2 regions of the Nonomuraea sp. NPDC050202 genome follow, and region 1 is predicted to be linked to the other one. Evidence: riboswitches for the same ligand, from Rfam matches in the RefSeq annotation. Region 1 holds a riboswitch; the other holds the start of a gene.
The links. A riboswitch is a leader RNA that binds a small molecule or an ion and turns the genes downstream of it on or off. The one in region 1 is predicted to bind thiamine pyrophosphate.
Positions count from the first base shown of each region.

Region 2: linked by a shared signal. The riboswitch ahead of thiC (phosphomethylpyrimidine synthase ThiC) and the one ahead of thiD (bifunctional hydroxymethylpyrimidine kinase/phosphomethylpyrimidine kinase) in region 1 are both predicted to bind thiamine pyrophosphate.

Region 1 covers NZ_JBFALF010000036.1:106,221-111,288, forward strand. Annotated here, with positions in the region: gene AB0I79_RS50670 (hypothetical protein) at 1-287, shown strand, start outside; gene AB0I79_RS50675 (carbon starvation CstA family protein) at 291-2,414, shown strand; gene AB0I79_RS50680 (TenA family protein) at 2,467-3,147, opposite strand; gene thiD (bifunctional hydroxymethylpyrimidine kinase/phosphomethylpyrimidine kinase) at 3,144-3,947, opposite strand; TPP riboswitch at 3,941-4,036, opposite strand; gene AB0I79_RS50690 (ATP-dependent DNA ligase) at 4,094-5,041, shown strand.
Region 2 covers NZ_JBFALF010000033.1:96,025-101,092, reverse strand. Annotated here, with positions in the region: gene AB0I79_RS48710 (AIM24 family protein) at 1-487, shown strand, start outside; gene AB0I79_RS48705 (winged helix-turn-helix domain-containing protein) at 529-831, shown strand; gene AB0I79_RS48700 (YbaK/prolyl-tRNA synthetase associated domain-containing protein) at 821-1,441, shown strand; gene AB0I79_RS48695 (cellulose binding domain-containing protein) at 1,428-2,477, opposite strand; gene AB0I79_RS48690 (universal stress protein) at 2,586-3,416, opposite strand; gene AB0I79_RS48685 (hypothetical protein) at 3,413-3,763, opposite strand; TPP riboswitch at 3,854-3,966, shown strand; gene thiC (phosphomethylpyrimidine synthase ThiC) at 3,959-5,068, shown strand, end outside.

The DNA.
Region 1 (5,068 bases):
TGATCTTCTTCGACTGGCATGTGACCGGCCTCTGCTGCGCGGACGCGGGGGAATTCTCGGTCAGGGCGTTGAGCCGGGCCAAGCTGCCCCGCCGGGCCCGCCCGCTGGGGCCGACCGACCTGGTGTTCGCCCATCCGACCGCCTGGCTGCATCTCGCCGACCTCCCCGTCACGATCGACTGCCGCCCGCTGTGGCGCTGGCGGCGCTTCGTCTCCGATCTGCCGCCGGACGCCGGTCTGCGCTGCTGTCTGGGCCGCCCCCTCTATGGCCCTCACTACGGGAGGTAATCGGTGAAGGTGCGTTCCATCATCATCTGGACGGCGGTGGCCATCGTCGGCGCCGTGGGGTGGGCCGTGCTCGCCCTGTCCAGAGGCGAGAACGTCAACGCGGTGTGGCTGCTGTGCGCCGCGCTCGGTTCGTACGCCATCGCCTACCGGTTCTACGCCCGCTTCATCGTGCGCAAGGTGCTGCGCGCCGACGACCGCAGGGCCACCCCCGCCGAGCGGCTCGACAACGGCATCGACTACCAGCCGACCGACCGCCGGATCCTGTTCGGTCACCACTTCGCCGCCATCGCCGGCGCGGGGCCGCTGGTGGGGCCCGTGCTGGCGGCCCAGATGGGTTACCTGCCCGGCACCATCTGGATCATCGCGGGGGTGATCTTCGCCGGGGCCGTGCAGGACATGGTGATCCTGTTCTTCTCCATGCGCCGCAACGGCAGGAGCCTCGGGCAGATGGCCCGCGAGGAGATCGGGCCGATCGGCGGGGCCGCGGCGCTCATCGCGGTCTTCGCCATCATGATCATCCTGTTGGCCGTGCTGGCGCTGGTCGTGGTGAACGCGCTGGCGCAGTCGCCGTGGGGCGTCTTCTCGATCGCGATGACGATCCCGATCGCCCTGTTCATGGGGTTCTACCTGCGGGTGATCAGGCCGGGCAAGGTCGTCGAGACCACGGTCATCGGGGTCGCGCTGCTGATCCTGTCGATCGTGGCCGGCGGCTGGGTGCAGGGGTCGAGCTGGGCGCCGTTCTTCACGCTGAGCCCGTCGGCGCTGGCGCTGTGGTTGATCGCGTACGGGTTCGTCGCGGCGGTGCTGCCCGTGTGGATGCTGCTCGCGCCGCGCGACTACCTGTCGACGTTCATGAAGATCGGCACGATCGTGCTGATCGCCATCGGCATCGCCGTCACCGCGCCCCCGCTGCAGACCACGGCCTTCACCGACTTCGCCTTCAGCGGGCAGGGCCCGGTGTTCGCCGGGTCGCTGTTCCCGTTCGTGTTCATCATCATCGCCTGCGGGGCGCTGTCGGGCTTCCACTCGCTGATCTCGTCCGGCACGACGCCGAAGATGATCCAGAAGGAGACCCAGGTCCGGATGATCGGCTACGGCTCCATGCTCATGGAGTCGTTCGTGGCCATCATGGCGATCACGGCGGCCTGCGTGCTGACCCCCGGCCTCTACTTCGCGATGAACTCCCCGGCGGGCGTCGTGGGGGCCACGGTGCAGACCGCCGCCGAGGCGGTCACGAACATGGGCTTCGTCATCACGCCGGAAGAGCTGCAGGCCGCCGCCGCGGCCGTGCAGGAGGAGACGCTGATCGCCAGGACGGGCGGCGCGCCCACGCTGGCCGTGGGCATCTCGCAGATCTTCTCCGGCTTCCTCGGCGGGGCGGGTCTCCAGGCGTTCTGGTACCACTTCGCGATCATGTTCGAGGCACTGTTCATCCTCACCACCGTGGACGCCGGCACGCGCGTGGGGCGGTTCATGCTCCAGGACACGCTGGGCAACCTGTGGAAGCCGATCTCGCGGGTGAGCTGGTGGCCGGGGCTGGTCGTGACCAGCGCCGTGGTCGTGGCCGCCTGGGGATACTTCCTCTACCAGGGCGTCAACGACCCGCTCGGCGGCATCAACCAGCTCTTCCCGCTGTTCGGCATCGCCAACCAGCTCCTGGCCGCCGTGGCGCTGACCGTGGCCACGACCCTGCTGATCAAGAGCGGGCGGCTCAAATGGGCCTGGGTGACGGGCGTGCCGCTGGCCTGGGACGTGGCGGTCACGCTGACCGCCAGCTACCAGAAGGTGTTCTCGCCCGACCCGACGCTCGGCTTCTTCGCCCAGCGCGACCGCTACCAGACGGCGCTCGACCAGGGGCAGCTCCTCGCGCCGGCCAAGACGACCGGCGCGATGCGGCAGATCGTGGTCAACTCCACCGTGGACGGCATCCTGGCGGCGCTGTTCGCGATCCTGATCATCGTGGTGATCCTCGACGCCGCCCGCGTGTGGATCAAGGCGATCCGGTTGCGGGAGCCGCTGCCCAGCACGGAGGCGCCGTTCGAGGAGTCGAAGATCTACGCCCCCGCCGGGCTCATCGCCACCCGCGAGGAGAAGGAGATGATCGCCAGGGCCTCCTCAAGCGGCTAGCCACCGTTCCGCGGGCCGCCTCAAGCGGTCAGCCACCGCTCTGCGGGCCGCCCTAAGCGGTCAGCCACCGCTCCGTGGGCCAGCTCTCGCGCCGCCACGCGCTGTCCCAGAACATCCACTCGTACGCCGCCGCCCGGCAGTACGCCTGCGCCATCGCCTCGCGGGTGTCCGGGCCGGCGGCGGCCGCGAGCCGGTCGGCGATGGCCTTGGCCTGCTCGACGGAGGCCGCGAAGCCCGGGTCGGCGTAGGTGGAGATCCACTTGCCGTACGGGTGGCCGGCGGTGTCGCCGACGCGCTCCAGCAGCGCCGTGCCGACGTCCTGGTAGATCCAGAAGCACGGCAGCACCGCCGCCGCGATCACCGGGTAGGGCGCGGTCAGGGCCGTGGCCTGCAGGTACGACGAGTACGCCAGGCACGTAGGCGAGGTGGGGCCCTTGGCGTCGAGCTCTTCGATGTACCCGGCGTGCAACATGCGCTCGGCCGCCAGCGCCGTGTGCGCGCTCTGCGCCCAGAACGCCGCGTCGTCCGCGGCGCTGGCCCGGACGGAGGCCGTGGCCAGCGCCTTGGAGAACGCCTCCAGATAGCGGGCGTCCTGCACCATGTAGAACCCGGACCGCTCGCGGTCGAGGGTGCCGTCGCCGAGGGCGGTGATGAAGGGGTGCTCGTGGACGGCGCGCATCAGCTCGGCCGTGCGCTGCCAGACGTCGTCGCAGAACATGTCCTGTGCGCTCACCAGATGGCGTGGAAGTGGTGGACAGGGCCGTGACCGTGGCCGACGTGCAGGCTGTCGGCCGCGCGCAGCGCCTCGGTGAGGTACGCCTTGGCCGCCCGCACCGCGCCCGCCCAGTCGTCGTGGCGCGGGCGCAGCGCCGCGATGGCCGAGGACAGCGTGCAGCCCGTGCCGTGCGTGTTCCTGGTGTCCACGCGGGGCGCGGCCAGCTCGATCGTGCCCTCCGGCGTCGCCAGCACGTCCACGCACGTGTCGCCGTCGAGGTGGCCGCCCTTGAGCAGCACCTGGCGCGCGCCCAGCGCCCGCAGCCGCTGCGCCTGGTCGTGCATCTCCGCCAGGCTCGCGGCCGGCTTCTCGCCGAGCAGGTCGGCCGCCTCCGGCAGGTTGGGGGTGATCAGGTGCACGCGGGGCAGCAGCGTCTCGCGCAGCGCGGCCACCGCGTCGGCGGGCAGCAGCCGGTCGCCGCTCTTGGCCACCATGACGGGGTCGAGCACGACGTACGCGGGCCGGTAGGTGTCGAGCGCCGCCGCCACCGCCTTGATCAGCGGCGCGTTGCCCAGCATGCCGATCTTCACGGCGTCGGCCGGCACGTCGGTCAGCAGCGTGTCGAGCTGCTGGGCCACGAACTCGGCCGGCACCTCGTGGATGCCGGTCACGCCGGTGGTGGTCTGCGCGACCAGCGCGGTGACGACGGTCATGCCGTACGCGCCGAGCGCGGAGAAGGTCTTCAGGTCCGCCTGGATCCCGGCGCCGCCGCTGGGATCGGTGCCCGCGATGGACAGGACTTTGGGAACAGCGCTCACGGCTGTGACGTCCCTTCGCTAGTACGAGCTAGATCAGGTTCGACGGGTGTGATCTCAGCCCGGCCCTCCGGGCACCCCGCGTCAACGGCCTACTCTAACAGGCGTCGTTGTTGACCACACGTTCGAGGATCGGCATCGTAGGGCGGGTGGCCGCTGATGAGACGCGTGACGGGGTCGATCTGACCAACCTGGACCAGCCGCTGTTCGACGGCGCCGACGCCACCAAGCGCGACCTGGTCGACTACCTCGACGCCGTCCGCGACCGCATCATCCCCGTGCTGCGCGACCGCCCGCTCTCGGTCGTCCGCGTGCGCCCGGGGCAGGCGCCGTTCATGCAGAAGAACCTGCCCAAGTACGCCCCCGACTGGGTGCGGTCGGTGTCCATGTGGGCGGAGGCGTCGCGCAGGCAGGTGACGTACGCGTTGTGCGACGACAGGAAGACGCTGCTGTGGTTCGCCAACCAGCGGGCGGTGGAGTACCACCCGGCGCTGTTCGCCGGCGAGCACGCCACCCACCTGGTGCTCGACCTCGACCCGCCCGAGCACGACGACTCCTTCTCGCTGGCGGTGCGCGGTGCGCTGCTGGTCCGGCAGGCCCTGGAGGACATGGGGCTGGCGGGCGCGGTGAAGACGAGCGGCGCCAAGGGGGTGCACGTGTTCGTGCCCGTGGTGGCGGGCACGGCGATGGACGACCTCGCGGCGGCCACCCGGGCGCTGGCGGCGCGGGCCGAGCGGCTGGACCCGACGCTGGCGACCACGGCGTTCATCCGGGAGGACCGCGAGGGCAAGGTGTTCCTCGACTCCACCCGGGCGGGCGGGGCCACGGTGGTGGCCGCCTACAGCCCGCGCATCCGGCCCGGCGTGCCCGTCTCCTTCCCGCTGGCCTGGTCGGAGCTGGAGCGGGTGTCGCCGCGGGACTTCACCGTGCGCACCGCGCCGGGGCTGCTGAAGGACGCCGACCCGTGGGCCGAGCACATGCCCGGGCCGCAGCGGTTGCCCGCCGACCTGATCGAGGAGGGACACACGATCCCGATCGCCCGCGTGCAGGCGATGCACGAGGGCAAGCGGCGCGCCCGCGCCCGGCGCGAGGAGTGATGTCGCATATTTGCGACAATAGTGGGT
Region 2 (5,068 bases), on a different contig from region 1:
GTTCAAGAAGGCGATGACGGGCGAGGGCGCCTCGCTGATGCGGGTACGCGGTGAGGGCCTGCTCTACCTGGCCGACAACGCCGACGACATCCACCTGTTCTACCTGGAGAACGAGGGGATCACGGTCAACGGGCGCAACCTGCTGGCCTTCCAGCCGCAGCTCTCCTGGGACATCCAGCGGGTCCAGGGGGCCGGGGTGGCTGCCGGCGGGCTGTTCAACACCACGGTGACGGGCACGGGGTGGGTGGCCGTGACCACGCATGGCACGCCGGTGCTGCTGGACGTGGCGCGTATGCCGACGTTCGCGGACGGGCAGTCCGCGGTGTGCTGGAGCGCTGGGCTGCAGGTCGGGGTCAACCGGACGATGAAGGTGGGGGCGTTGATCGGCCGGGGGAGCGGGGAGGCCATGCAGCTCGCGTTCAGGGGGCAGGGGTTCGTGCTGGTGCAGGCCAGTGAAGGGGTGCCTGTGGTGCAGGCCTCCCGATAGAGGCCCTGGACAGGTAATTAGCTAATTGCCATAATGGTGGCGTGCTGGACGTCGACCTGGTCAAGGCGCTGGCCAATGACAAGAGGCTGCTGATCCTGGAGTGGTTGCGCGAGCCCGAGCGGCACTTCCGGCCGCAGCGCGACGGCGACCTCGTCCGTGACGGCGTGTGCTCGCTGTTCATCGCCGAGAAGCTGGGTGTGAGCCAGCCGACCTGCGGCGAGCATCTCAAGGTGCTCGCCAAGGCGGGCCTGATCCGTGGCCGGAAGATCAAGCAGTGGGTGTTCTACCAGCGTGACGAAGGCCGGATCGCCGCGGCGAAGGAGTTGTTGAGCAGTGACTGGTGAGCCGTACGCCGCCTACGAGCGCCTGATCGCCGACATGGACGCCGCGGGAGCGCGTTACCGGCTGATCGACCACGCGCCCGAGGGGCGGACCGAGCTGGTCAGCGCGCTGCGCGGGCACGACGTCTCGCAGGCCGCCAAGTGCCTGATCGTGATGGTGAAGATCGGCAAGAAGCAGACCCGGTACGTGCTGGCCGTCGTGCCCGGCGACGCCCGGCTCGATCTGCAGGCCGTCAAGGCGCTGCTCGGCGGCACGTACGTGGCCTTCGCTGGCACGGAGAAGGCCGAGGAACTGGCGGGCAGCGTGAGCGGGACCGTGCTGCCGTTCAGCTACGATCCCCGGCTCGAGCTGGTCGCCGATCCTTCCCTGCTGGACCAGCCCGAGCTGTACTTCAACGCCGCCAGGCTCGACCGCTCCGTGGCGCTGGCCACCGACGACTACGTACGGCTGGCAGCGCCCCGCCTGGCGCCCGTGACGAGCGACGAAGCCCCCGTGACGAGCGACGAAGCCCCCATGACGGGCGACGAAGCCCCCATGACGGGCGACGGGGCCGCCGCCACGGGCGACAAGCCCCCCGTTACGAGCAACGAGGCCGCCGTCACGAGCAGCTAGGCGTGGGGGCGGTGTTCGTGCCGTTCCAGGAGCCCAGGAACCCGAACGTGGTCGATGCCCCGGGCGCGAGCAGGCCGTTCCACGAGGCGTTGCGCACGGTCACCGAGGACCCGCTCGCGCTCAGCGTGCCGCCCCAGAGCTGGGTGATCTGCTGACCGCCCGCGTACGTCCACGCCACGGTCCACGCGGACCTGGACGTGGTTCCGGTGTTGGTGACGGTGACCTCGCCCTGGAAGCCGCCCTGCCACTGCCCGGTGGTCTTGTACGTGGCCGCGCATCCACCCGGGGGCGGAGGCGTGGTGGTGGTGACGGTGGGCGTGGCGGTGCCGCCGCCGGCCAGGGCGTCCACCAGCGCCGGGTACCACTTGTCGGACATCTTCTGGTCACCCGAGGCGTTCGGGTGCACCCCGTCGTAGGTGTCGGTGCTCGTGCTGAAGCCGGTCCACTGGTCCACCACGACGATCGGCGACTGCGGGGTGGTGGTCGCGGCGGCCCAGGCGGGGATGGCGTTGTTGAAGTTCACGGTGCGCTGGGCGCATTCGGCGCAGGAGGACGGGTTCATCGGGATGATCTTGGCGACGAGGATCTTCATGTTCGGGTTGCTGGAACGCATCTGGTTCACCAGCGTGGTGAAGGAGCCGAGGATCGTCGCCGGCGCGATGTTGCTCCACACGTCGTTGGTGCCGAAGTGCATCAGCACGATGTCGGGCCGCGTGGCGGAGAGCCAGCCGGGCAGCAGGTTCTGGCCGGCCACGTTGGTCGCGAGGTAGCCGCCGTGTCCCTCGTTGTCGCCGTCGTGGGCCACCCCGCAACCCTGCGGCGGGAGGGTGCCGACGAAGTCGATGTTCGTGTGGCCGGCGCTCTGGAGGCGGTTCCAGAGCAGGGCCCGCCAGCAGCCGGGGGATCCGGTGATCGAGTCGCCCAGGGGCATGATCCTGATGGGGGCGGCGCTGGCCGTGGCCGTCGCGGTGGCGAATAACACCGCCGCGGCCAGGGCCGCCAGCGCGGCCAGCACGGAGCCGGTCTTGCTGCGCATCGTGTGCTCTCCCGTCGTAAGCCTGCGCAGATCGTAGGAGCGGCGGCTCGGCGCCGGGAAGCGCGACGATCATGGCGCGGTGCTGACCTGGGAGTACGGATGTAACTTTCAGCGGCGTACCACCGCGAGCGGGCACGGCGCGTGGTGCAGCAGGGCCTGGCTGATCGAGCCGATGAGCATCCCCGCGAGCTGCCCGTGCCCCCGCGACCCGACCACCAGCAGGTCGGCGCGCATGGAGGCCTCCTTGAGCACCTCCACCGGATGCCCGTGCACGACCTCCGCGATCACGTGCACGCCCGGATGCCGCTCCCGGTGCCCGGCCAGCGATTCCTTCAGCGCACGCAGCGTGTCCTGCTCGCTCTCGCGGGAGGCCGGCTCGAAGCCGCCCGGATGGGGCCAGGCCCAGGCCCGTACGGCCCGCAGCCGCGTGCCGCGCAGCTCGGCCTCGGCGAAGGCGAACTCCAGCGCCCGCGTGGCACCGGGTGAGCCGTCTGCCCCGGCCACGATCTCACCGCGCCGGTACGCGGGCGGCTCGTGGATCAGGACGACGTCCGTACGGGCGTGCGCCGCCACCCCGTACGCGACCGATCCGATCAGCAGCCCCCGCACCCCGCCGATCCCCCGGCTGCCCACCACCAGCAGCTTGGCCTCCTGGGACGCCTTGACCAGCGCCGAGCGGGGGTCGCCCGGCAGCAACACGCGCTCCATGCGCACCTGCGGCCACACGCGTCGCGCGCGGTCGCAGGCGGCGGTGAGCACGGTCTCGGCGCCGTCGCGCATCCACTGCGCCACCTCGGCGTAGTGGACGGCGCCCTCGCACACCCACTTCGGCACGGCGTGCGCCACGGTCAGCGGCTCCTGCCGCAGCTCGGCCTCGGCGGCGGCCCAGCCGGCGGCCTCCAGCCCGGTACGGGAGCCGTCCACACCTACGATGATCATGACAGTGCGTAACACTCCACCTCGGCACGGCGGAACGGCAGCCCCTGTGCCTCGGAGTCGCGGGCGCACCTGCGCTCGGACTTGCTGAGCTTGAGCGTGCCGCAGACGGTCACGCCGGAGTACGTCCGGCAGTCGAGCGCCGGGTCGGCTCTGCCGACGCGGTACATGCGCTCGACCGCGGCACGGCACTTCGCCTTTCCCGTGTCGGAGTAGCGGCACTGGGCGATCAGAGTGTCGTACTGTTCCTGGCTGACTTCGTGCTGATCCATGCCGTCCCCGGCGGCTGCGGTGGCGCCGGACGCGGCCATCACGACGAGTAGTCCTGCGACAGCGGCGAATCTCTTCATGTTTCCCCTGATGGGGACCGTACCGCTCACGGCGATCGCCAAACCTCCGCGGCGAGGTTTCGGGCGTGGTGGGGCGTGGGTACGATCACCGCCGTCCAACGCGGGAGCCCGGTGGGGACCGGGCTGAGAGGACGGCTGACAGCCGCCGACCGCCAGAACCTGCTCCGGATAATGCCGGCGAAGGGAGTTTGCGCGATGACGAACGCGCGCTTTTCCAAGGTCTACACCGGTGAGCTGCGGGTGCCGATGCGCCAGGTGCACCTGTCGAACGGCTCGTCGGTGACCCTGTACGACACCTCGGGCCCGTACACCGACCCCACCTACGAGCCGGACCTGCGGCGCGGACTGCCGCGCCTGCGCGAGCGGTGGATCCGCGAGCGCGAGGAGGCGGGGCAGCCGGTCACGCAGGTCGGGTGCGCCCGGCGCGGGCTGGTGACCAGGGAGATGGAGTTCGTGGCCGTGCGCGAGGGCGTCACCCCCGAGTTCGTACGCGAGGAGGTCGCCGCGGGCCGGGCCATCATCCCCGCGAACGTCAACCATCCCGAGTCCGAGCCGATGATCATCGGCCGCAACTTCCTGGTGAAGATCAACGCCAACATCGGCAACTCCGCCGTCACCTCCTCCATCGAGGAGGAGGTCGAGAAGATGACCTGGGCCACGCGCTGGGGCGCCGACACGATCATGGACCTGTCCACCGGCGCCGACATCCACGAGACCCGCGAGTGGATCCTGCGCAACTCGCCCGTCCCGGTCGGCACCGTGCCCATCTACCAGGCGCTGGAGAAGGTCAAGGGCCGGCCGGAGCTGCTGTCGTGGGAGGTCTACCGCGACACGCTGATCGAGCAGTGCGAGCAGGGCGTCGACTACGTGACCGTGCACGCGGGGGTGCGGCTGGCGCACGTGCCGCTGACCGCCGGGCGCAAGACCGGCATCGTCTCGCGCGGCGGCTCCATCATGGCCGCCTGGTGCCTGGCGCACCACCGCGAGAGCTTCCTGTACGAGAACTTCGCCGAGATGTGCGAGATCCTGGCCCGCTACGACGTGTCGTACTCGCTGGGTGACGGCCTGCGTCCCGGCTCGATCGCGGACGCCAACGACGAGGCCCAGTTCGCCGAGCTGCGCACGCTGGGCGAGCTGTCGGGGATCGCCCGCGAGCACGACGTCCAGGTGATGATCGAGGGGCCGGGCCACGTGCCCATGCACAAGATCAAGGAGAACGTCGACCTGCAGCGCGAGCTCTGCGACGACGCCCCGTTCTACACGCTCGGCCCGCTCGTGACGGACATCGCGCCCGGCTACGACCAC